DNA from 3 places in the Alteromonas sp. BZK5 genome. Region 2 is predicted to be linked to each of the others. Evidence: predicted binding sites of a transcription regulator. Region 2 holds the regulator's gene; each other region holds the start of a gene.
What was found. The regulator FNR, encoded in region 2, switches genes on or off when oxygen is low (the NO sensors DNR and NnrR bind a similar motif). The targets are predictions, from matches to a motif close to TTGATCTAGATCAA.
Positions count from the first base shown of each region.

Region 1 (8,165 bases), on a different contig from region 2:
ACGACCCATAAGACCAACCGCGCGTTGCGCGATGTACCCAGTTGATTACGTTATAGCGCACGTCCATTGGGTCGGCACCTTCGGGCAATACTTTCACCTGAAACGCATCTTTGTAGCCTGCGGCTTCATAGGCTTGATTCCACCAGCTCGCCCCTTCTTTAAGCGCGGTCATTACGGGTTCTGGAATACCAGGATCTAGGTAATACACAATAGGCTCTACTGCTTCGCTCATTGCAGCATGCGGGGTTTTCTTGTTTAAACGATGGCGGGTAATAAAACGCTGTTCAGTAGGCTCGCTGATAGGCGTTGAATAATCAAAGTAACTGAATTTCCAGTAGCCCGAGTACGGGTGGTACTCTCTGGGCGTGTAATTGTCGTCAGGCAGCGCCACAAACGAATGATGCAAGTGCACCGACAAGCTTTCTGGGTCGGGCGTAACTTGCTGCACGTATTCGCCTGGCTTCTTACCTGCAAAGGTGACTAAAGCCTCTAATTCAGTATTTTTTTCAAAGCCTTTGGTTTTAGGTAAATACACGCCGCTTCGCATGTTATCTACGCTAAAACTGCCTTGGTTAGTTCCCGCTAAGCGATTGCCAATGCCATGGATATCGCTTAATAATAACGGTGTGTAATCTATTAGACTGGCGCTGTCGTTTTTGGCTACCAGCGTAAAACCTGCGATAACCGAATCAGCAAAGGCTTCATCAATGCTCTGTTTCTCAGCGTCGCTGCCATGGGCTGCTCGGTATTTGGTGTTGTGCTGCTTTAATAAAACCTTGTTTCCAAATTTTTCAAAGCTTACTAAACGCGTATTGCCTAGCTGGCCGCGATCAAGGCCAATGTCGTTAGACCCTACGCCATAAGGCAAACTGCTTTGAAACAGATATTCGGCGTGGGCTGTTGGCACCGCCAAGTAAACTTTGTCGCTTTCATCGTCATAGTAAACAGGAATTAAACCATCTTTTTTGGTCATATCGCTGGTGAATTCACCAATGCTTGGCAGCGCAGCCAACGCGGAAGACGTAGACACGACAAATAATACCGTAATCGCAATGGCCGATTTACCCGATGCTTTTACTTGTCGCGCCGCTTTATGAAAAATGTTCAATTGTAGCATGCAGTTAGTCCTTATTATTGTGAATTTCTAGCCTACCCTATGTGGCGGGTTTTGCCCAAGGTTGTTCATCGTTTAATGCGCTCTTTTTGCTTGTTATTTAGCTGTGAACAGGCTTGGTTTTTCCTACCGAAGGTAATGCACTAAAAACGCAACTATATGGAAGAAAACAGCTGGCATTGACTCAGCTCAATTGCCGTTTAAACATTCAAAAACACAAGCGACAACAAATTATTTGATCTTGGTCAACACCAAGCTTTGTTTGAGTTGTAGAGGTATTTTACGGCTTATAAAATCCGCCGCCTTGTTTAAAGCGTCTAGTAGCGGTTTTTATCTATGACTTCAAAATTATCACCTAATCGCAGCTCTTCTAACCTACGTGAAGACTCAGTTTCAACATTGCCAAACCAAACGTTAATCGCGCCAGAGTTGCTTGCACCTGCGGGTAGCTTACGCAACATGCGCTACGCTTTCGCCTATGGCGCTGATGCTGTTTATGCTGGGCAGCCACGCTACTCGCTTCGCGTAAGAAACAACGAATTCAGCCTTGAAAACTTAGCGATAGGCATAGAAGAAGCACATGCTTTAGGTAAAAAGTTCTATGTAGTAAGCAACATTGCTCCGCACAACAGTAAGCTAGGTACCTACTTAAAAGATATTTCACCAGTAATTGCTATGAAGCCCGATGCGTTAATTATGTCGGACCCAGGGCTTATTATGATGGTGCGCGACGCCTTCCCTGAAATGCCTATTCACTTGAGTGTGCAGGCCAATGCGGTGAACTACGCCACGGTGAAGTTTTGGCAGAAACAAGGTATTGAGCGCGTTATTTTGTCTCGAGAGCTCTCTTTGGAAGAAATTGAAACTATTCGCGAACATGTTCCAGACATGGAGTTAGAAGTATTTGTGCATGGCGCGCTTTGTATGGCGTATTCAGGCCGCTGCTTATTGTCTGGATATATGAATAAACGCGATCCGAATCAGGGCACTTGTACCAATGCTTGTCGATGGTCTTACGATGTTAAGGCAGGCGAGGAAAACGAAACTGGCGACATCGTTCTAACCAGTGAGATTAATAAGGCAGTTACAGCACCTCAAGTGGTAATTCCTACCCTTGGTGAAGGCACGCCAAGCCCCAAAGTGTTTATGTTAGAAGAAAAGGAAAAGCCTGGAGAACTGATGCCAGCTTTTGAAGACGAACATGGCACCTATATTATGAATTCTAAAGATTTGCGTGCCGTGCAACATGTTGGCAGGTTAACCCAAATGGGCGTGCATAGTTTAAAAATAGAAGGCCGCACTAAATCACATTACTACTGTGCCCGAACCGCTCAAGTCTATAGAAAAGCAATTGACGACGCGGTAGCAGGAAAGCCTTTTGATAGTACATTAATGGGAAGCTTGGAAACTTTAGCTCATCGAGGTTATACCGAAGGTTTCTTGCGTCGCCATGCACACCACGCGTATCAGAACTATGAGTATGGCCACTCAGTCAGCGATAAACAGCAATTTGTTGGTGAAGTGATTGATCGTTGTGAAGAGTCTGGCTATGCAATTATAAATGTTAAAAACAAATTCTGTGTAGGTGACTCGCTCGAGTTGATGACGCCAAGCGGCAACATTACCTTTACTCTAAATGAGATGCTGGATAAGAGAAACCATTCTATTAAGGATGCTAAAGGTTCAGGACACCAAGTAAGAATACCAATTCCTAGCGATGTGTCTTTAAACTTTGCCCTACTGCTGCGAAATTTAGATGAAGGCGTTGATACCCGCAATCCGTTTCGAAAAGCGGCTAACGCAGTAACACCCGAAAACGTGAGCGAGGCATAATGCATGGCACTGCTTATTCTTAATAGCTGCATTAACTGCGACATGTGCGAACCTGAATGCCCTAATGCCGCTATAAGCATGGGCAGTAAAGTGTATGAAATAGACCCATTACGCTGTACAGAATGCGTGGGGCATTACGATGCGCCCACTTGCGTAGCGGTATGCCCAATAGATGTTGTTAAGCCTGACCCGCACAATAAAGAATCACTAGACGAGTTGGCCGAAAAGTTTGTTCGTTTAAATAGTTAGCTATGAAGTAAGTCAGCGAGTTAATTGTACTTCTCGAAGAATTCCCTTGAATCATAACCAAGAGTGATCCCTAATTGCGGTACAGTTTGAATTGGCACTACTAATAAGGGGTTTATTTTGAAGTTTGCCTCTCGCGCTACGGCGATTTCTCCGTTTCTTGCTATGGCCTATGGCGAAAAAGCCACGGCACTAGAACAGCAAGGTAAAGATGTTATAAGACTTAATTTAGGCGAGCCTGATTTCGGCGCACCCGCGGCAGTCCTCGCCGCAATGAAAGAAAGCTTAAATGCCCCAGTTTTTCCCTATACCTCGGCGCTGGGCATGCCTGAACTACGTGAAGCCATTGCACGCTTTTATGAAGTTAAACATAGCGTAGCGGTAAGCCCTTCTAGAGTGGTCGTGACCGCTGGGGCTTCTGGCGCTTTACTTTTGGCAAGTGCTGCCTTGGTTGAACCAGGCGACAACGTGATATTGGGCGACCCTTCTTACCCTTGTAACCGACGTTTTTTAAACGCATTTGGCGCAGAGGTAACGCTGGTACCAACACGCAGTGAGGATAACTTTCAGCTAACCGCAACAAGTGTTGCCGATAATTGGAAGCACAACACGAAAGGTGTACTTATTGCAACACCTGCCAATCCTACTGGTACGGTTATAGATGCAGAAGAGTTGACTAAAATTGGCGAGTACTGCAAATCCAAAGGTGGCTTTTTAATTGTTGACGAAATTTACTTGGATCTATCGCTTTCGGCTGATCTTGATGTACGCAATGATACATTCGCTTCCCAATCGACCTTAGGCACTGATACCAAACTTCAAACCGTACTTGCCAATGCACAGCTTGAAGAAACAGTGGTCGTAATAAACAGTTTTTCCAAATATTTTGGCATGACCGGCTGGCGTCTTGGCTGGTGTGTGGTACCTGAAGCAATGACGCCCATCGTTGAAAAACTCGCGCAGAATTTGTTTATTTGCCCCTCTACCCTATCGCAAAAAGCCGCTCTTGCGTGCTTTACACCAGAAGCATTGGCGCAATGCGAGCAAAACCGCCATACGCTGGAAAAGCGTGCTTCCCTTGTTTTTAGTGCACTTGAAAATATGGGGCTTGGTTTAGATGCAAAGCCTGACGGTGCGTTTTACGCCTACATCAATATTAAACATACGGGCTTAACTGCAATTGAATTTTGTGATGCCCTACTTTCACAACATCACGTAGCGCTTACGCCGGGTAATGATTTTGGTGAGCACAATGCCAACCATTACGTAAGACTGTCTTTCGCCACTAGCATTGAACGCTTGGAGGAAGGGCTTTCACGGCTTGCTGAGTTTGTAGAATCATTAAGCTAACGCTTTTTTATGCTCACCATTTAATTTCGTGAATAGACAAATATTACCGAAAAAAATGATAGATATGGGTGCTTGTGCGTATATTGAGTAACGCATATTGATGACACGTGTCGAAACGAGATAAAACAGGACAAAACAATGAGTAACGAACGGGAATTTGATGTAGTTATTTTCGGTGCTACAGGTTTTACGGGTAAGTTAGTAGCTGAATATTTTCAGGCTCAGTATGGCAGCGACAGCAGCGTTAAATGGGCAGTGGCAGGCCGCAACGAAACCAAGTTGAACGACGTAAAACAAGAGTTAGGGATTAGTGACAATGTTGTAAGCATTGTCGCCGACGGTGATGATGCCGATGCACTTGACGCTATGACAAAGCGCACGGCGGTAGTACTTACCACCGTAGGTCCATACCAAATTTACGGTGAAAAATTACTTTCTGCATGTGTCGATAACGGCACCGGCTATACAGATCTTTGCGGTGAGCCAGCCTGGATGCACCAAATGATCAACAAATACGAAGCGAAAGCTAAAGAAACCGGCGCAAACATTGTGTTCTCGTGCGGCTTTGACTCTGTGCCTTTTGACCTTGGTGTGCACTACCTTCAAGAACATGCCAAAAAGCAAACTGGCCATGTCATTGAATATGTAAAGGGTCGCGTTCGCAAAATGCAGGGCACTTTTTCTGGCGGAACCGCGGCCAGCTTGAAAGCAACTATGGCGGCAGCGCACAAAGATAAGTCTGTGATGGCGGCGCTTATTAACCCGCATTCGTTAACCGACGGCGCATCAAATCAGCCACAGCCCGACGGCAATAAACCTTACTTCGATGAGCAATTAGGCACATGGGTTGCACCATTTATTATGGCGGCTATTAATACGAAAAACGTTCATCGCACTAACTATCTGGGCGGATATAGCTACGGCAAAAACTTCCAATACGATGAAATGATGATGACCGGCCCAGGTGAGAAAGGTGAAGCCATGGCGAATCACGTTGCCAAAGATAAGTCGCTTGCTAGTGATGATGGCCCTAAACCAGGTGAAGGCCCGAGCAAAGAAGAGCGCGAAAATGGCTTTTACGATGTCATGTTTGTGGGTACCGCTACCAATGGTGATATGCTAGCCGTATCGGTAAAAGGCGACAAGGATCCAGGCTACGGCTCTACCAGTAAAATGATTTCAGAATCTGCCCTTTGCTTGTGCAAAGACGTTAGTTTATCTGGTGGTTTCTTCACACCTGCGGCAGCACTTGGTAACAAGCTTATCCGCCGTTTAGAAGAAAAAGCAGGCTTAACATTTGCTATCGAGAAATAGCGATTCAAAAAACGAAGGCTGAACACAAATTGCGTTCAGCCTTTTCTCTCTACGCTAGGTGTTATTGTTGTTTTTTAAGCGAGTACCGCTTTTAATGCTTTAACGCACGCGTCAGTTTCTTCAGGTGTCCCTACGCTAATACGTGACCATGAGTCGTACCCAGGCCACGTGCGCCCTACAACCTTTATACCTTGAGCTTTCATCTTTTCTGCAAATTTATCGTGCGGCATGCCCGTATCCATGTAAATAAAATTCCCTTGTGGATTTGGCGCAAACGGCTGCTTTAACTCTTTGGCTACTTTCACTAACTTTTCACGCTCAGTTTTAATGCGCGAACGCATCGTGTTTAAGTTTCCGTGGTCGTCCATACTCGCCATACCCGCTACTAATGCCAGGTAATTCACACCACCCATGCGCAGCATACCGCCCATTGTTTTAGCTTGCTCAGCAGGCATGATGGCGTAACCGAGACGCTGTCCCGCCATGGCGTGAATTTTAGAGAAGGTGCGGCAAATCACCACATTGTACCCTTCAGCTACTAGCTTCGATTGCACATTAGCTGGGTAAGCATCAGACATTTCAATGTAGGCTTCATCGATGAAAACCTGTGCTTTTTTCGATACGCGTTTTGCAAAAGCGGTAAGCTTCGCCGCATCTACCATGCTCCCTGTCGGATTATTTGGATTACATACGTACACAGCAGTCGTATCTTCGGTTACTGCTGCTTCAATTGCATCTAGATCAAAAGTCATATCATTGGCTAGCGGCACGTAGGTCACGTCTGCCCCCATAAACTCAGCGCCACGTGGTACGCCTTCGTAGGTTGCCATAGACGTTACCAGCTTATTGCCGTTTTTGGTGATCCAGTCCGCATAGCCAAAAAGAATAGGTGAAGAGCCATTCGTAATTACGATTTGCTCAGCAGATACGCCTTCTTGCTCAGCAATTTTTTGCGCTAACACTTCAACCGTAGCGTCGGTATAACGCGCTAGGTTTAAAAGCTCGCTTTGCATTGCCTTTGCGGCTTTTTTTGACGGCCCAAAGGCGTTTTCATTTGACGATAAGCGAATAAGACCATCGTTTACATTGGGGGTAGCAGACGGAAAGTGTTCAGTTTGCATCCCTGCGGCACGAAGGTCGCCCATAATACTGTCAACGCTGGTCGTTAGCGCTACCGCGCCTGCACCTAATCCCACTGACTTTAACCAATTACGGCGTGAAGAATTCACGGTGCTCTGTTGTTCATTTTTATTCATATTTCGCTCTGTCTTCCGTCTATATTCACTTTAGACTAAAGGCTTAATTTTGAACGCGCAATAGCATAAAAAACCTAAACCATTGACATAATTGCACTTTTTACGTGCATGTGGCGCACTAAAATTGACAACATAAGAAGTTTTAACGCGTTAAGTCGTTACATTACGGTGCAGCGTTATTTTGTCGTTTTTGGCGTTTGCGATGAATGACATTTTTTCTGATGTTAAAGGCGCAGCACTCTCTCGCTATTGGTTCTTCGCACTTGAAGCCTGCCTTTTAAACGACTGTGTAATCCATCTATATAAATACAGAGTAAGAATTACGACGAAACATTAATCGATTACTCAGTATGCAAAACAGGAGTTAAATATGGCTAAGGACCACGGCAACCAAATTAAAAACGACGACACTTACGAAGCCCTTCGCGACGAAGGCTATAGCAAAGAGAAGTCGGCGCGCATTGCCAATGCGCAAGCCAATAGCGAACAAACCCCTTCTAAAGATGGTGGAAAAGGCAAAAAGTACGAGGATCGCACTAAAGAGGAACTGTATCAAAAGGCCAAGGAAGTCGGCATTGAAGGTCGCTCTAACATGAGCAAAGACGAATTAATTGATGCGTTACGCAATCATTAGTGGCGGATAGACCGCCACATACAAAAACTGGTCACTGTGGCGGTGATGATTACGTTCTATCAGACACGCATCATTTGTGCATTTCGTGGCAAACCTCAACTTCAAGTAAAGATCTACCGCCTCAATAGTAGGCGACTAGCTCTTCGCCCGCCCAATACATGACAATATTTCATGATAAAATGAAAATAAGTCATTTTTATTCATAGTTAAATCAACGTATAACGTGTTCATAGCTTTTACAGCAGTCTCACTACTCGGTTTAACTTTAGGAATAGAAGCGCATTCTCATGAACAACAACGTGAACACAGATTTCTCTTTTACTATTAACAGCGTTCAGTTTAATGAAGATTATCGCCCTTCAGACAACACACGCATCACCACCAACTTCGCCAATTTAGCTCGTGGTCAACGCCGCAA
Region 1 is NZ_JACSOE010000031.1:31,058-39,222, reverse strand. Features, by position in the region: gene BIZ39_RS10945 (zinc-dependent metalloprotease) at 1-1,117, opposite strand, end outside; gene yegQ (tRNA 5-hydroxyuridine modification protein YegQ) at 1,574-2,947, shown strand; gene BIZ39_RS10935 (YfhL family 4Fe-4S dicluster ferredoxin) at 2,951-3,196, shown strand; gene BIZ39_RS10930 (aminotransferase class I/II-fold pyridoxal phosphate-dependent enzyme) at 3,314-4,543, shown strand; gene BIZ39_RS10925 (saccharopine dehydrogenase family protein) at 4,682-5,857, shown strand; gene BIZ39_RS10920 (pyridoxal phosphate-dependent aminotransferase) at 5,932-7,113, opposite strand; gene BIZ39_RS10915 (Rho termination factor N-terminal domain-containing protein) at 7,484-7,747, shown strand; gene BIZ39_RS10910 (DUF1852 domain-containing protein) at 8,047-8,165, shown strand, end outside.
Region 1: the regulator FNR is predicted to act here: its motif matches at 1,350-1,363, upstream of yegQ (tRNA 5-hydroxyuridine modification protein YegQ).

Region 2 (8,165 bases):
GCAACGTAGTACCAGAGTCGAACATGCCAGGCTTTCCTTGGCTTGCGGAAAACACGCTTGATGGTGAGTTAACAGCTAAAAAAATGGAAGTATTCCGTGGATTTGGCGTTCCGTATACCGACGAAGATATCGCGGGCGCGAAAGCGGCAGTACAGGGTAAAACGGAAATGCAAGCCCTTATTGCTTATCTACAATCTCTTGGCACACATTTGAAATAATATGGACCAGGGAATTGTAGGCAGCATTTTTACTGTCATCGTCTTTGTAAGCTTCATAGGTGTTGTGTGGTGGGCATTTAGCAGCCGCAACAAGAAAAAATTCGATGAAGCGGCAAACCTAGTGTTTGCAGACGAAGAAAAAGAAAAATCAAAAGAAGATTAGCAGGAGTCTCGAACTCATGAGTATGTTTTGGACAATTTGGATTTCAGTGATAACTCTAGGGTTAATCATTGGTTGCTACTTCCTTCTACGCTGGACCCTTGCTAACAAGACCGGCGTACCTGAAGGTGAGTCAATGGGCCACAAATTCGATGGTATTGAGGAGTTGAACAATCAACTTCCTCGCTGGTGGACAATTATGTTCTACATGACCATCGTTTGGGGCTTTTTATACCTAGCGCTTTATCCTGGCTTAGGTGCGTTTGAAGGTATTTTGGGTTGGAAGAGCTCTAACCAAAATATTCAATCGCTAGAAGAGTCAGCTCAGGCGCGTATTGATGCTAAAGAGCAAGGCTACCTAGTAGAATATGACCGTGAACTAGATTTCGCTGCCGAGAAGTTCGATCCGATCTTCGAAGCGTATGCACAAGTTCCTGTTGAAGAACTGGCTAAAGACCCAGAAGCAAATAAAGTAGGTCAGCGTTTGTTCCTACAAAATTGCTCTCAGTGTCACGGTTCTGATGCACGTGGTCAAAATGGCGGCTTCCCTAACCTAACGGACAACGACTGGTTGTACGGTGGTTCAGGTGCGAAAATCGTTGAAACTCTTACGCTTGGTCGTAAAGCAGCTATGCCAGCATGGCTAGATGCTATGGGTGAAGACGGTATCGAAGAAGTGGTTAACTACGTACTTAGTTTAAGCGGTCGCGATGTGGACCCTCAGCTTGCAGAAGCAGGTAAAGCTCGTTTCGCAGCGTGTGCGGCTTGTCACGGTATGGACGGTAAAGGTAACCAAGCACTTGGTGCACCAAACCTTACTGACAATATCTGGCTATACGGCGGCAGCCACAGAGCGGTAACAGAAACGCTTACTTACGGTCGTAACGGTGTAATGCCTTCATTCAAGAAAACCTTGGGTGATGACAAAATTCACGTTGTTGCAGCGTATGTTTACAGCCTTTCAAATGATTAATGATTTAAATCATTAAATATCTTAAAAAGCCTCGTTACTACGGGGCTTTTTTTATGAGAAAATACAGCGATATAGACAGCAATACAGAAAGTGCCGTTGCGAACACATTTTGTGCGCCTTGGACCCGCGTCCCCAACACTATATTTATTGTTATTAACTGATATAGCAATAATAAATATGTTGTTAGCGACGTTGCTAGTGAAGTAAATACGAGAAAGATTTCGATGAATAGACCCTGGTATAAAGAGTTCTGGCCCTGGTTTTTAATTGCCGTACCTATCATTACACTCATCATGGGTGGCGTGTTGTTAAACCTTGCTATTAGCACCGAAGATAGCCTGGTGGTAGACGACTACTACAAGGAAGGAAAAGCAATCAATGCCCGTCTGGACAAAGAGGCCATAGCCCGCCGCAAGAATATCACCACTGATTTAACCATTGAAGATGGAAGCATAGCGCTGCAATTTCATTCGGGGATTCCACAAGAAGGTAACGCGGTTAAATTAAGTTTCTATCACGTAACGCTAGAAGAGCGCGATGTTAGCGTTTTATTGAGTCGCGACGCTAACGGTATTTATCGCGGTTTTATTGAAGAAAACCTTGACGGTAAATGGCGCATATCGCTGACGCCGATTGATGATAGCTGGAAAATTCAAAACACGGTCTATCTGCCCCACACTGGCAAAATGAAATTCAATCCATAATGGCAAGGCACGACTGTTACCATTGCGGCTTGCCTATAGCGAGTCCAGACAATGGGAAATTTACTACTGTCATTTTAGGGCAACAACGAGACATGTGTTGCCCTGGCTGCTTAGCGGTAGCTGAAGCGATCGTTAACAACGGCCTTGAGGACTATTACCAGTTTAGAACCGAACCGGCGCAAAAATCTGACGATGGTATTTTAGAAACATTAGACAAGCTAAAAGTATATGACGACCCTTCCCTTCAAGAAGAGTTCGTGTTTGAAGAAGGTCAGGACAAACAGATTCAATTGACCCTTGAAGGTATTACGTGCGCTGCGTGTGGCTGGCTTATCGAAAAGCAGTTGTCGAAAGTAGAAGGAATAAAGCAAGTCGCGGTGAATGTACAAGAGCGCCGAGCACTGGTTACCTGGTCACCTTTTCAAATCAAACTTAGTCAAATTCTATCTACGCTAAAACGCATTGGTTATGTTGGGTCACCATTTCACCCCGACGAACACGAAGCCAGCTATAAGCGCGAACAAAAAACCTTTCTTAAAAAGCTTGGCCTAGCAGGCATTATGACCATGCAGGTAATGATGCTGATGACTGGGCTTTATTTTGATTGGTTTGGCGCCATTGAGTTAGAGACCCGCCAATATTTTTATTGGGTTGCCCTTACACTTACTACACCTGTAGTACTGTACTCAGGCAGCACTTTTTATGTGGGCGCCGCTAAAGCGCTAAGCGCAAGAACGGTTAATATGGATGTGCCCGTTACGCTCGCCATATTCGGTACTTACATTGCAGGAATTCGCTCTACAGTATTAGAGCAAGGCGAAGTGTATTTTGAATCTATTTGTATGTTCATTTTCCTGCTGTTACTCAGCCGCTTTTTAGAACATCGCAGCCGCCATCGCGCCGCACAGATCTCTGCCAATATGATGCAGTATGTACCCGTTTCAGCCACCAAATTACTGCCGGATGGCAGCCTAACCGAGTGTCTGGCAAAGCAGTTAAAAATTGACGATGTGGTGCTGGTTAAGCCTGGTGAAACGATCCCCATTGATGGAGTGGTGACCGAAGGGAACGCAGCGGTTGACGAATCGATGCTTACCGGTGAGTTTAACCCGGTGCGCAAGTCAAACAATAGCACCGTATATGGTGGTACTGTATGTCAAGACGGCAGCCTGACCATTAAAGTGACACAAACTCTTAAAAATGCGCTGGTAAATCAAATTGTAAGGCTGCAAGCAAGTGCTATGGCGAATAAGCCTAAAGCGGCGCAAATAGCTGATAACTTTTCTCGATATTTTGTGACAGCTGTCTTACTGATTTCTGCCTTAACTTATGGCTTTTGGGCATATCAGGGGAGCGACGACGCGTTTTGGATCACCATATCAGTATTGGTAGCAACCTGCCCTTGCGCATTAGGGTTGGCTACACCATCAGCGTTAACCTGCGCTATGGCGAAGTTAAACAAGCAAGGTATTTTGCTTAAACGCGCCGATGCGCTCGAACAAATCACTGATATCGACACCATCGCACTGGATAAAACTGGTACGCTTACACAAGGCAAATTTACCCTTTCAAATGCCTGGTATGCTGACGGTGTAGACAGTGACAGTGCACTTTCAATTGCCCGTGCTCTAGAGTCGCGCTCTGAACACCCAATTGCAAAAGCCTTTAGCCACAATAATGCCTCCAGCAGACAAACTGTCCACAATGTGGTTAATTTTACCGTGACGCCAGGAGGCGGCATTAGCGGTGAAATTAACGACACCTTGTTTTCAATGGGCTCTGCCCAATTTTGTGTCCACGAATCACAACAAAAGCTTCTTAAGGATTATCCGTCAGCTAATGTCTTTCTCACCGTGAAGGGCCGTATTATGGCGGCGTTTGAGGTAAGCGACACGTTGCGAGAGGATACCCAAGAAACCTTGAATATTCTGGCAAAAAGTCACACCCTTGCAGTATTAAGTGGCGATACACAACAAAACGTGGACGCTCTTACCGCTTCCTTGCCAATATCAACAGCTAAAGGTGGGCTCACACCAGAGCAGAAGTACGATGCTGTACAGGCTATGCAGCAATCGGGGGCAAAAGTAATGATGATGGGTGATGGCATTAATGATGCGCCTGTGCTCGCCAGTGCAGATGTGGCTATCGCAGTAGGCAATGCTACAGACGTTGCTAAAACTGCTGCTGATGTCATATTACTTGGCGATCAGCTACTTTCTGTACCTGCACTGATTAAAACCGCACACCAAGTGAAGCAAAAAATTAGACAAAATATAGGATGGTCGGTAGGTTACAACGTTTTGATTCTGCCTTTCGCCGTGTCTGGCCTACTTTCACCGTGGATGGCTGTTGTTGGTATGTCGTTAAGCAGTATTATTGTAGTCACAAACTCAACGCGACTTTTGAGCAAATAGCATGAGTATTATTTACGTATTAATTCCAATCGCCATTATCATAGTCGCTGTCGCTATCGTGATATTCTTTTGGGCGGTGAAAACTAATCAGTTTGAAGATTTAGATCGCCAAGGGTATAGCATACTGTTTGACGATGACCTTCCTCCTGAAGAGAAAAAGCTTGCTGAACAACGCAAGCAACTTCAAGAAAGTAAAATAGATAAAAGCCAAGCGCCTCATGGCAGAGATTAATTACTTCTCTGCATTTCTTATAGGCTTAGCTGGCGGTGTTCACTGTGTGGGCATGTGTGGTGGAATAGTTGCAGCGCTTAGAATGGTATCTCCAAAAGGCGCTTCAGCTGTGCCCTATACCCTTGCCTACAATATAGGTCGCATAACTAGCTATACGCTGGCTGGCGCCTTAACCGGGGCTCTTGGTAAAATCGCCGCAGACTACATACCGCTTGCCAACTATGCGCTGTCTTTACTTAGCGGCATTATGTTATTTCTACTGGCCTGTTATTTGGGCAAATGGTGGACAGGATTAACGGTGCTGGAAAATGCAGGTAAAGGCCTATTTTCCAAACTACAACCTTTATCAAAACGTTTTTTGCCGTTTAAAACCCCTTTTAGCGCAATACCTTACGGATTCATTTGGGGCTGGCTGCCTTGTGGCTTAGTGTATTCAACACTAACATGGTCGTTAGCGGCGGGAACTGCAGTTGAAGGCGCAGCTCTTATGTTTTTCTTTGGTTTAGGTACTCTGCCCACCTTACTCGCCGCTAGTGCTGGTAGTCAGTATCTTATTCGAAGTTTTCAGAACACCTATTTTAGACAAGTTATTGCCGTAATAATGGCCATATATGCAGCTTATCTTATTTGTGGGGCAATCATTTAAAAATCGGTGTATTATGGTGGGGTATTCTTTAAAAGAGCATGCATTATGAGCAAAGGAAGCCAATTTTCTATTCACTGTCAAAACTGTAGTTTCAGCCACCTGTGTTTACCAGTGGCGCTGAACAAAACAGAAATTGAATCTCTTGACGATATTATTGAACGTAAAAAGCCGCTTCATAAGGGCGATACGCTAATTCAAACCGGCGATAAATTTCGTTCGCTATTTGCAGTGAGAACAGGTTCATTTAAATCCTTTGTGACTAATACCGAAGGTGAAGAACAGATTACCGGCTTCCACTTTCCTGGTGACATTATCGGCTTTGATGCATTAAGAGAGAACAAACACCAAAGCTACACGTCTGCGTTAGAAACAGCCATGGTGTGTGAGCTTCCCTACGAAACTCTTGATGAAATGTCGGTACAATTTCCAAAGCTTCGCCATCAAATCATGAGCTTTATGAGTGCAGAAATAAAACAAGATCACGATATGATCATGCTTTTAAACAAACGCACCGCCGAAGAGCGCTTGCTGTACTTCATTTCACACCTGTCGCAACGCTTTGAAGAGCGTGGCTTTTCCCATAGAGAATTCCACTTAACCATGACGCGCAACGAAATTGGAAACTATTTAGGATTAACGATTGAAACGATTAGCCGTCTGTTAAGCCGTTTTCAAAAAGACAACATCATAAAGGTAGACGGCAAGCTTATTACTATTTTGGATTTCGATAGGCTAAACACCAAACTAGCGGCGCTTAACGGCCCTAGCGTTGTCTGCGGTTAGTCCTTTTTAAGTGTTAAATAAGGCGCGCACTAAGCGCGCTTTTTTGTAACCTGTGTTAGCCACCTATCTACCCTTTCAGCGCCACGCCGGTTGCTCCATATTCAATTAGGTACGTTCACTCATGGTCGCCTCGTAAAATTCTTGATCTAAAACAACTTACGTTTTTCCCAATGTCGTTTATAGTTAGTATTAGAAAGCTTCGATTTCGACAGCCGCTACTAAGTTTCGTAGTTAGGGGGACGTTATGATTGAGTGTAAACGAATTCTGGCCGTGGTAGATGCCGAGCGCGATAACCAACCTGCACTGAGCCGTGCTTATGAACTCGCTTCAAAAACAGGCGCTTCAGTTACCGCAATGATGGTGGTATACGACTTATCTTATGATATGACGACCATGCTTAGCCCGGATGAGCGCGAGTCAATGCGCGATGCAGTTACAAAGGAGCATGCAAAATGGCTTGCCACCCACTTAAGAGAACAAGGATTCACTGAAACTGATATCGTTGTAGAATGGAATAATCGTGCGTATGAGTCGATTATTTACTACACCCTAAACAATCAGATAGATTTAGTGGTAAAGGCAACCAAAAAGCACGACGATCTTGCTTCTGTTATTTTCACCCCCACCGACTGGCATTTAATGCGTAAATGCCCTCGGCCAGTATTGCTCGTTAAAGAGCACGACTGGCCAGAAGGAGGAGAGATTATTGCTGCAGTAAACGTAGGCAGTGAAGACGATGAGCACGCCGCACTTAACGATAAGCTCACCCTCATTGCTAACGACTACGCCTCTTTATTGAAAGGGAGCGTAAATTTGGTCAACAGTTACCCTTCTACACCACTTAATATCGCCATAGAAGTGCCTGAGTTCGACCCCGATACCTATCACGACGCGGTAAAAAATCATCATTTAAAAGAAATGCGTAGTCACGCGTTAAAGTACGGTATTCCTGAGAACAAATGCGTAGTAAGAGAAGGCCTTCCGGAAAAGGTCATCCCGCTAGTGGCAAAAACACTGGATGCAGAGCTGGTTGTTATTGGTACCGTTGGCCGTGTGGGCATTTCAGCGGCCCTAATTGGTAACACTGCAGAACACGTGATCGACGAACTCAATTGCGATGTGCTTGCTATTAAGCCAGATGGATTTGTGTCGCCGTTGTCGGTGTAATCTTTTCATCAGTACCGCATAGCCCGTGTTTTCCGTTACTTAGCGGCCAACACGGTATGTCACCAACAAATTTAACTTCACAAGCATGGTCTCGAAAAGCCGCTTTAATGTATAATGGTGGCTTTATCACAAACCAAGCTAGTTAATTATGAGTTTAGGCACAAACAGTGCTGACGCGTCGCCATTAAATGCTGCGCAAAGTAAGCAAAAGTACAACTTCAACAAACTTCAGAAACGACTTCGCCGCAATGTGGGTAAAGCCATTGGCGATTTCGGTATGATTGAAAACAACGACAAAGTAATGGTGTGTTTATCTGGCGGTAAAGACAGCTACACCATGCTAGATATTTTATTGTTTTTAAAGAAGATTGCGCCTATTCATTTTGATATCGTTGCGGTTAATCTTGACCAAAAGCAGCCTGGTTTCCCCGAACATATCTTGCCTGAATATCTAGAAAGCATTGGCGTTGACTACAAAATTGTAGAAGAAGACACCTACTCTATTGTTAAAGACAAAATTCCAGAGGGAAAGACAACATGCTCTCTCTGTTCTCGCTTGCGCCGTGGTATTTTGTACCGCACGGCAAAAGAGTTAGGTGCGACTAAAATTGCATTAGGTCATCACCGCGACGACATGCTAGAAACGTTTTTCCTCAATATGTTTCATGGTGGCAAGCTTAAGTCTATGCCGCCAAAGCTAGTCAGCGATAACGGTGAACACATCGTTATTCGTCCATTGGCGTACTGCACAGAAAAAGACATCGAGAAATATTCTCAGGCCGCTGAATTTCCGATTATTCCTTGTAACCTTTGTGGCTCACAAGAAAACCTACAGCGCCAAAACATAAAGGCTATGCTACAAGACTG
Region 2 is NZ_JACSOE010000010.1:66,167-74,331, forward strand. Features, by position in the region: gene ccoO (cytochrome-c oxidase, cbb3-type subunit II) at 1-218, shown strand, start outside; gene BIZ39_RS04765 (cbb3-type cytochrome oxidase subunit 3) at 220-381, shown strand; gene ccoP (cytochrome-c oxidase, cbb3-type subunit III) at 398-1,351, shown strand; gene BIZ39_RS04775 (FixH family protein) at 1,576-2,055, shown strand; gene BIZ39_RS04780 (heavy metal translocating P-type ATPase) at 2,055-4,469, shown strand; gene ccoS (cbb3-type cytochrome oxidase assembly protein CcoS) at 4,471-4,701, shown strand; gene BIZ39_RS04790 (sulfite exporter TauE/SafE family protein) at 4,688-5,347, shown strand; gene fnr (fumarate/nitrate reduction transcriptional regulator Fnr) at 5,393-6,130, shown strand; gene uspE (universal stress protein UspE) at 6,375-7,298, shown strand; gene ttcA (tRNA 2-thiocytidine(32) synthetase TtcA) at 7,447-8,165, shown strand, end outside.

Region 3 (8,165 bases), on a different contig from region 2:
GTTTATCTTTATGCCTTTTGCAGTTTGAGTTTTAAACGGTTAGAACCTGTAGCTCAGCGATAAATGCCACTCTCGCCCCGCAGCGGGTACTCGCTCACCTACTGCAACATCAGTATTCATCACGCGGTTAATTCCTGCTGTGTGTGGGGCGTAGTGTTTATCAAACAGGTTATGAACGGTTGCCGTTACCTGAAGGTTTGACTGTGCATTATCTATAAGGGTGAAAAGCCCCGTAATATGCACCAATCCATATCCAGCGGTAGTGTTTTCACTTTGTAGCGCTGAAACGTGGTTTTGTGCTCCTACCAATTCTGACGTTAATTGGAGTGCCATTGGCGTATCAAGCAGCTGTGTGTCCCATTGAATGGTGGTGATCAGCTGTTCAGGGGCAATACGAAACAACGCATCGTCGATATCGTCGCGATTACCGTGCTGAACACTTGCTACTGCGTTAAGCTTCACGTTATCAAACACATTACCCGAAACAGTCAGATCTGCCCCTTTGATTACGGCGTCTGTATTAGTCCACTGAAATGGTATTGTGCCTGCCATCATGGTAGAGACCATATTGGCAGCCATATTCGTGCTGGGAGAACCAGTAATATAGTCTTCAATATCTTGATAAAAGAGACGAGGAGAAACTGACCAGCTTTTGAAACGGTAATCAATACCCACATCTATCTGGCGTGCAGTTTCGTTGTCTAGAGCCAAGTTACCAATGTAGTTAAATCCGTCTGCCATTCCCCCAGAAATACCAAGAGGTAGCCACGTATAGCGCTCGAAGTAAGTAGGGGCACGGTTTTTCTGCGATACGCCAAGGACAACATCGACATTGTCGCTGGCGTGATATCGCGTGCTAGCGGCAATATCTAACATGTTATAGCTCTTACTGCGTTCTGCCGCGTTGAAATCATCAACGAGTGAAGCAATGGCAGGGTTCATCATAACCATATTAGAACCGGCTAGCCCGGCATCCATGTCAACACGTGTATATCGGGTACCAATTGTTGTTGAAAAGGATGCTTTATCTCGCTGCCATTCTGCGTACACGCTGGCTGTGTCTTTTTCTACGTTGGTAAAGTTATCAACGAAGAACATGCCGTTATTAGGGTTGGTGATGGTCGAGTTATTCCTGCTGTGGTGCAGATTGGCACCCAGTTTGAGGGCGCCTTTATAAAATGGCATTACATAGGTGGCATCTACACCTTGAGCAATAGCATCAGCGTTATTCTCTCTCGCCATGTCGGCAGACATCACCATGCGCTGTGAGAAGTTGTCCATGGCATGTTGGTTGCTGTTGCCAAACCAGCTTAACGTGAAGAACTCCCTATCATTTGCGTTATAGCGATAGCCCAGTCGATACCAAGCGGCATCAATAAAACCAATGTCCATGGCTAAAGCAGGCGTGCCGCTTTCGTTAGTATTAAGTTGCTGAAAACTCACATCGACTTGGTGATTGCCCCACTCGACGCCCGCCCTAAACTTACCGCCATTTCTTTGGTAATGGCTGTTTGGTATAACGCTGTTATCTCCCGACTCTTGTTCGTCGCGCTGCTGATGAGTGAAGGCGCCGCTAACAAAAGCCTGCTCACTCTTATAAAACAGATTGCCTTGGTATTGCTGACCGCTCCCCGGAGATATTGCGCTGGCACTTACGCTACCGCTAAAGCCTGTATTCAAGTCAAAAAGTGCTGAGGCATCAGAGTGAATGCGAAGCTTTCCGCCTAGCGTCTGCACACCTGCACTTACTGGTACAATCCCCCGGTAAAGGGTGGCGGTCAGTCTTGGTTCTGGCAGCACATGAGAAAGGGGCGAGTCCATGGCGTTTGGTCCTGCTCCAGCAATATCAACGCCATCAATGCTTACGCCAACTCGGTCACCATAAAGTCCTCTATACTGAATAAGCCCGGTGACTGGGCCGTTTCGAGATATCGACACGCCAGGTAATGTGGCAAGCTGATCGCCAAAGTCAGCGTCAATATTGCTGGTAGCACTAACAGACTCTTGCTCGATATTTTGCGTGCTAAGGGAAAGCGGTGTGCCAATAACGGTGACCACTTCTGTCGAAGTGTTATCGGCTAAGTCGATGGTGTTTGCGTAAATGTGTACGGGCGCGCACGCAGTGAATACGGCAAGCGCAATGATAGATTGCTTCATAACAATCCCATTTTAAAAAACGAGTGTTGTGCATGGTGAAAGCATGCATGTTCAGTGTGTTTGGGAGGTTGTTATGCGTGTGGTGGGGCACGACTTAGCGGCGCCGCGTAAGCAAAATCTGTAAAGGGCTTAGCCGCTAAACGCGCGACTAAAGCGCGATAGCGAACCAGCGATAGTAAAGGTAATGTGGCATGTAGTGGCTCGTCAACCTGAGGTAAGTCGGCTAACGTGCCATTGGTACAGTCAACGTGCTCGGCGGGTGCTTTGAGCAGTTCGGGGCTAACAAAAACGAACTCACCTTCAAACTCAGTGGCGCTAATTGAAATGTAGCGCATGGTCTTGCCAGTACAAATAAGTTCAATATCTTCACCTACAAACGCACGTGCTTGCTGCATAGTATGGGCAGCAAGGCCAAGTGCTAATGCATTTTGCAAAAGCATACAAAGGCAAAGTGTTAGTGTAAGTAGGCGTCTTAAAGTCATTTTTCTTTATCTGGTTAGCGCCTTTTTATCATAGCCTGCGTTTTGGTAATTTTTCTACCTATTATTTTTTACGTATCTCCAACCCCCGCTTTTTTCAGCTTTCTGTAAAGTGTACGGGTACTCACTCCCAGCGCTTGTGCAAGTTGCTGGGTATCGCCTTCAAAAGACGTGTGAACCTGACGTAAGTATTGGCGTTCCAATTCGTCTAAGGTCACAACGTTACTGTGAGATGAAGAGGCATCATTGATAGCATCAGAGCTTATGTTATCGAGCTCGGGTAAGTCTGTATCGTAAATAACGGTTTCATCAGCCAGTAAAATAGCTTGGTCTACAATGTTTTTGAGTTCGCGAATATTGCCTGGGAACGGGTAGTTGGTTAGTTTTTCTAGCGCGTTTTTATGAAACCGTTTTTTCTCTTTAGACATTGCCAAAAAGTGAGCGGCTATCAGTGCTATATCTGATTTTCTTTGTCGTAAAGAAGGGAGGTTGATAGGAAAACCGGCAATGCGGTAGTAGAGGTCCTGTCTGAATTCGCCCGTTTCCACCATATGCTTTAGATTTTTGTGTGATGCACACACTAAACGAAAATCAGCCTTTTTAGACACTGTGCTTCCTACAGGCCGATAAGTTTGCGACTCGAACAGCCGCAGAAGCTTTACTTGTGTTGAAAGTGGGATATCGCCGACTTCATCAAAAAACAATGTGCCGCCTTCCGCTGCTTCAACGAGCCCTTTCTTATTTGTGGTTGCGCCTGTAAATGCCCCTTTTTCATAACCGAATAGTTCGCTTTCAAGCAGCGTGTCAGACATGCCGGTACACTCGATGACAACAAATGGTTTGCCAGCACGGTGACTACTCGAGTGAAGTGCTTGGGACACCAGCTCTTTACCCGTGCCGGTTTCGCCAAACAATAGTACTGAAATATCTGAGTTAGCGGCGCGATTTATTTTGTTTAGCATTGCTTTAAATGCCTCTGATTCGCCGACCATCTTTCCTGCTGAAGGTCGGTTTGAGGCAAACGAAAGCTTATCAAGTATTTCCAAGAAACCTAATAATTCTCCGCTACCGTCGAAGATCGGGCGCATGAGGATGTCGCAGTAGCTTTGACCCTCACGGGTGGTATGAACGTGTACTACGCTAGCCGCTCGTCCTGTGGCTTTACTCTCTTGCATTGGGCAATGCTCGCCGCACTTATCGCAAGGTTTGTTGTTGCGGTGAGAGACTTGATAGCAGGTACTAAAGCCAAGCTTTATATCCACAGGGTAGGTATCTCTGTAGGGCTGGTTGACAGCTTCAATAACGTAGCTTGGGTTAATGAAGATTGCGGGTTTATCTATCGCATCTATCATCGCTTGTACTATGGATATATTCATGGGTGGCTGAATATTAGTTTGTTCTAATTTAATTTTGGCAATTTATCATATTGGCATAGAGCTTGTTCACTGTTTGAGACAAACGACAATACTTCGGTAGCAACTCATTCAGTTCCAAAGAGAGTTTTATAATGAAAAATAGCGTAATGCTGGTGGCGATAAGCTTATTGGCAAGTAGTGCTCATTCATTGGCAGATACAGTGACTGCCAATGAGAAAAAAAGTGAAAACAGTGTACAGGAAAAAGTCAAAGAAGCGCGATTACACGCAAAAGCACTGGGAGGCGCGCTAAAGTCACGACTACAGCAAGCAATTCAATCCGGAGGGCTAGAGGCTGGCGTTAACGAATGCCAGATTGCAGCGGCTCCTATTGGTCTGGCGCTTAGTCAAAACGGGTGGGAGGTTGGGCGTACCGCGCTGAAAGTAAGGAACCCAAACAATGCGGCAGATCAATGGGAGCGTGAGCAGTTAGCGTGGTTTTCACAATTACTGACCAAAGCTAAGCAAGACAATTTGGCCCCTAAAAGACCTATTGAAACTTATCAATACGATAGCGAAAGCGGTGAGTTTAGGTACATGATGGCGATTGAACAAGGTCAGGTGTGCATGGCATGCCACGGAGCTAATGTGGCGCCTTCAGTAAAACAATCCATTCTAAAGCACTATCCCAACGATCAAGCTACAGGGTTCGAATTGGGAGAATTACGAGGCGCGTTCACACTCTCATATACCCCTTAACTTTTCCTTATACTCCACTTTTTGACAATCTGCTAAGCAGCCTTTCTCTTGTGCCATATTTGTCACCTAAATGACAAATATGGCGAATGCATCGCCATCAATTGTTGCGTTGGATCAATAAGCCACACGCTCGGTCGTGGAATAATTTATCTGCACAGTACGAAAATACCGCCGTTTATCGGTAATTGCGCTTAAGCAGCCAAATTACTGATGTATGGCATAAACCGTGCTCTTGCCATGCGGCATATTCACGTGTTCATCACTGAATTTTAAACCACTTTTCTGCTAAGCGTTTAACGCGCAAACGAAATACAAGGGAGATAACCCATGAGCGATACGTTAATAGAACTATCGCGGTGGCAATTTGCATTAACTGCAATGTTCCACTTTATATTTGTACCCTTAACTTTGGGGCTTAGTTTCCTACTTGCCATTATGGAATCGGTATACGTAATGACGGGTAAAGAAATTTATAAGCAGATGACCCAATTCTGGGGAAAGCTGTTTGGAATTAACTTTGCCATTGGTGTAGCCACAGGTTTAACCATGGAATTCCAGTTCGGAATGAATTGGTCTTACTATTCTCACTATGTAGGCGATATCTTCGGTGCGCCACTTGCCATCGAAGGCCTAATGGCCTTTTTCCTAGAATCTACCTTCGTGGGGTTGTTCTTTTTTGGCTGGGACAAAATGTCAAAGGTGAAGCATCTGATGGCGACTTGGCTGGTGGCCATTGGTTCAAACTTCTCTGCACTGTGGATCTTGATTGCTAACGGCTGGATGCAATATCCAGTAGGCGCTGAATTTAATTTTGAAGCCATGCGTATGGAAATGACCAGCTTTGCTGAGGTTATTTTTAACCCCGTAGCACAGGTCAAATTTGTTCACACTGTATCAGCAGGTTACGTGACCGGCGCAATGTTTGTGTTGGCAATTTCAAGTTACTACCTGCTTAATCATAAGCATATCGCCTTTGCGCGCCGTTCGTTCGCCATAGCTGCTAGCTTTGGCCTAGCCTCAACGCTTTCTGTGATCGTGCTAGGAGATGAAAGTGGTTATGAGCTTGGTGATGTACAAAAAGTGAAGCTGGCAGCAGTTGAAGCTGAGTACGAAACCCATCCTGCACCTGCGCCGTTTACTGTGTTTGGTATTCCAAACGACGAGAAGCAGGAAACCGAGTACGCCCTTCAAATTCCTTGGGCAATGGGCATTATTGCTACCCGTTCGTTAACCGAAGAAGTAAAAGGTATTAAGGATCTTAAAGAAGAGAATCGCGAGCGTATTCTGAGCGGAATTAAAGCCTATGAAGTGCTTGATGATGTAAGAAACGGCACCGCGACAGCTGAGCAACGTACTGCCTTCGACCAAAATAAAGACAGTTTAGGCTACGCTATGTTGCTAGAGCCTTTCACTGAGAACGTTTCAAATCCTTCTGATGCCGCGCTTCAACAGGCAGTAGATTACAGCATTCCGCCGGTTGCCCCATTGTTTTGGAGTTTCCGCCTTATGGTTGTGGCTGGCTTTATTATGCTTGCGCTATTTGTGTGCGCCTTTTACTACAGTACTAAACACAAGATTACTAAGCCACGTTGGCTATTAAAAAGCGCGCTCTACGGTTTGCCGCTTCCTTGGATTGCCTGTGAGGCTGGCTGGTTTGTCGCTGAATATGGCCGCCAACCATGGTCAATTGCAGAGGTGCTTCCGGTACATACGTCGGTATCTAATCTCGCCGTAAGCGACGTGGTAATAACCCTTGTAGCCTACAGTGCTTTCTACACCGGCATGTTCATTATTGGTTTTTACCTAATGAAGAAGTTTGCCAAGAAAGGGCCAGTTCCACCTGAAGATAAGCAGCCTGACACTGAATTTGATCTTATTGACCTTGATGAGCAAGGAGCAAAAGCATGATTGATTATGAACTACTGAGAGTCATTTGGTGGTGCTTGGTTGGCGTTCTGCTAATTGGCTTCGCGGTTACTGATGGCTTCGATTTGGGCGTTGGAGCACTGCTCACGCTTATTGGTAAAAATGACAAAGAGCGTCGCGTAATGATAAACACGGTAGGCCCGCATTGGGATGGCAACCAAGTTTGGTTTATCACCGCAGGTGGCGCTATTTTTGCCGCGTGGCCGATGATTTACGCCACTGCGTTTTCTGGGTTTTACCTCGCGCTGGCCCTTACCTTAATTGCCCTTTGGATGCGCCCGATAGGCTTTGATTACCGCAGTAAATTACCAAACCCGCAGTGGCGTAAAGCGTGGGATTGGGCGTTATTTGCTGGCGGTATTATCCCAGCCCTTATCTTTGGTGTGGCGTTTGGTAACCTGCTGTTGGGCGTACCGTTTGAAATGGACAGCACGCTTAAATCAACCTACACAGGTTCGTTCTTTGGCCTTTTAACACCGTTTGCGCTGGTGGCAGGACTGCTTTCTGTGGCTATGTTGCTGAATCACGGTGCAACCTGGCTACAAATGAAAACCGATGGCTTTATTGAAGTTCGCGCACGTGCAGTATCGGTTGTGTTAAGCCTGGCTGGTGTCACGCTATTTGTACTTGCAGGTCTGTGGGTGGCATTTGGATTAGACGGCTTCGTGATTACGTCGGCAGTCGACACTATTGCAACGTCAAATCCACTTAAGAAAGAGGTTGCCATTGAAGCTGGAGCTTGGATGAGCAACTACAGCAAATACCCCCTTATGATGGCAGCACCTGTGCTGGGTATTATTGCGGGTCTGGCCTGTGCGCTTTTCTCTAAGAAAGGTAATGCAGGTATGGCGTTTGTATCGAGTGCGCTATTTATAGCAGGCGTTATCTTAACGGCTGGCTTTTCAATGTTCCCATTCCTAATGCCAAGCATCACTATGCCAGAGGCGAGCTTAACCGTATGGGACGCTACGTCTAGCCATATGACGCTAAACGTAATGTTTATCGTTGCCTGTATCTTTGTGCCTATTGTACTTAGCTACACGGCCTATAGCTTTTACGTAATGCGCGGGCGCATTAAAAACGAAGACCTCGACCAGTCTCACACCATTTATTAAGGAGAACGCTATGTGGTATTTCGCTTGGATTTTAGGAGTTTTGCTGGCGTGCTCTTTTGGCATTATCAACGCCATGTGGTTGGAGTCGACGGAAAATATGGATAGACCCGAAGACCAAGAATAGAAGTGGAGGTAGGCTGGCCGCAAGGACACGGGGTGAACTCGTCCATGGGGGCTCTTCGGCAGCGTCCCTGCCGCTGAGGGTTCTTGCAGCCAGCCCACCACCACTTGGAAAAGAATGAAAAAGAAATGCGAAATTTGCTCTCATTACTAAGTAACGCAAAAGAAGAGTCAAAACCACAGTGATCAAAGAAAAAGTTCCCAACCGGCAAACGCTTAATGCGTGGTGCAATGAGATGGATAAGGCGCAGTCGC
Region 3 is NZ_JACSOE010000008.1:79,962-88,126, reverse strand. Features, by position in the region: gene BIZ39_RS04170 (TonB-dependent receptor plug domain-containing protein) at 40-2,157, opposite strand; gene BIZ39_RS04165 (hypothetical protein) at 2,229-2,597, opposite strand; gene BIZ39_RS04160 (sigma-54 interaction domain-containing protein) at 2,708-3,988, opposite strand; gene BIZ39_RS04155 (DUF3365 domain-containing protein) at 4,144-4,749, shown strand; gene BIZ39_RS04150 (cytochrome ubiquinol oxidase subunit I) at 5,077-6,657, shown strand; gene cydB (cytochrome d ubiquinol oxidase subunit II) at 6,654-7,790, shown strand; gene cydX (cytochrome bd-I oxidase subunit CydX) at 7,801-7,914, shown strand; gene BIZ39_RS04135 (ATP-binding cassette domain-containing protein) at 8,147-8,165, shown strand, end outside.
Region 3: the regulator FNR is predicted to act here: its motif matches at 4,854-4,867, upstream of BIZ39_RS04150 (cytochrome ubiquinol oxidase subunit I).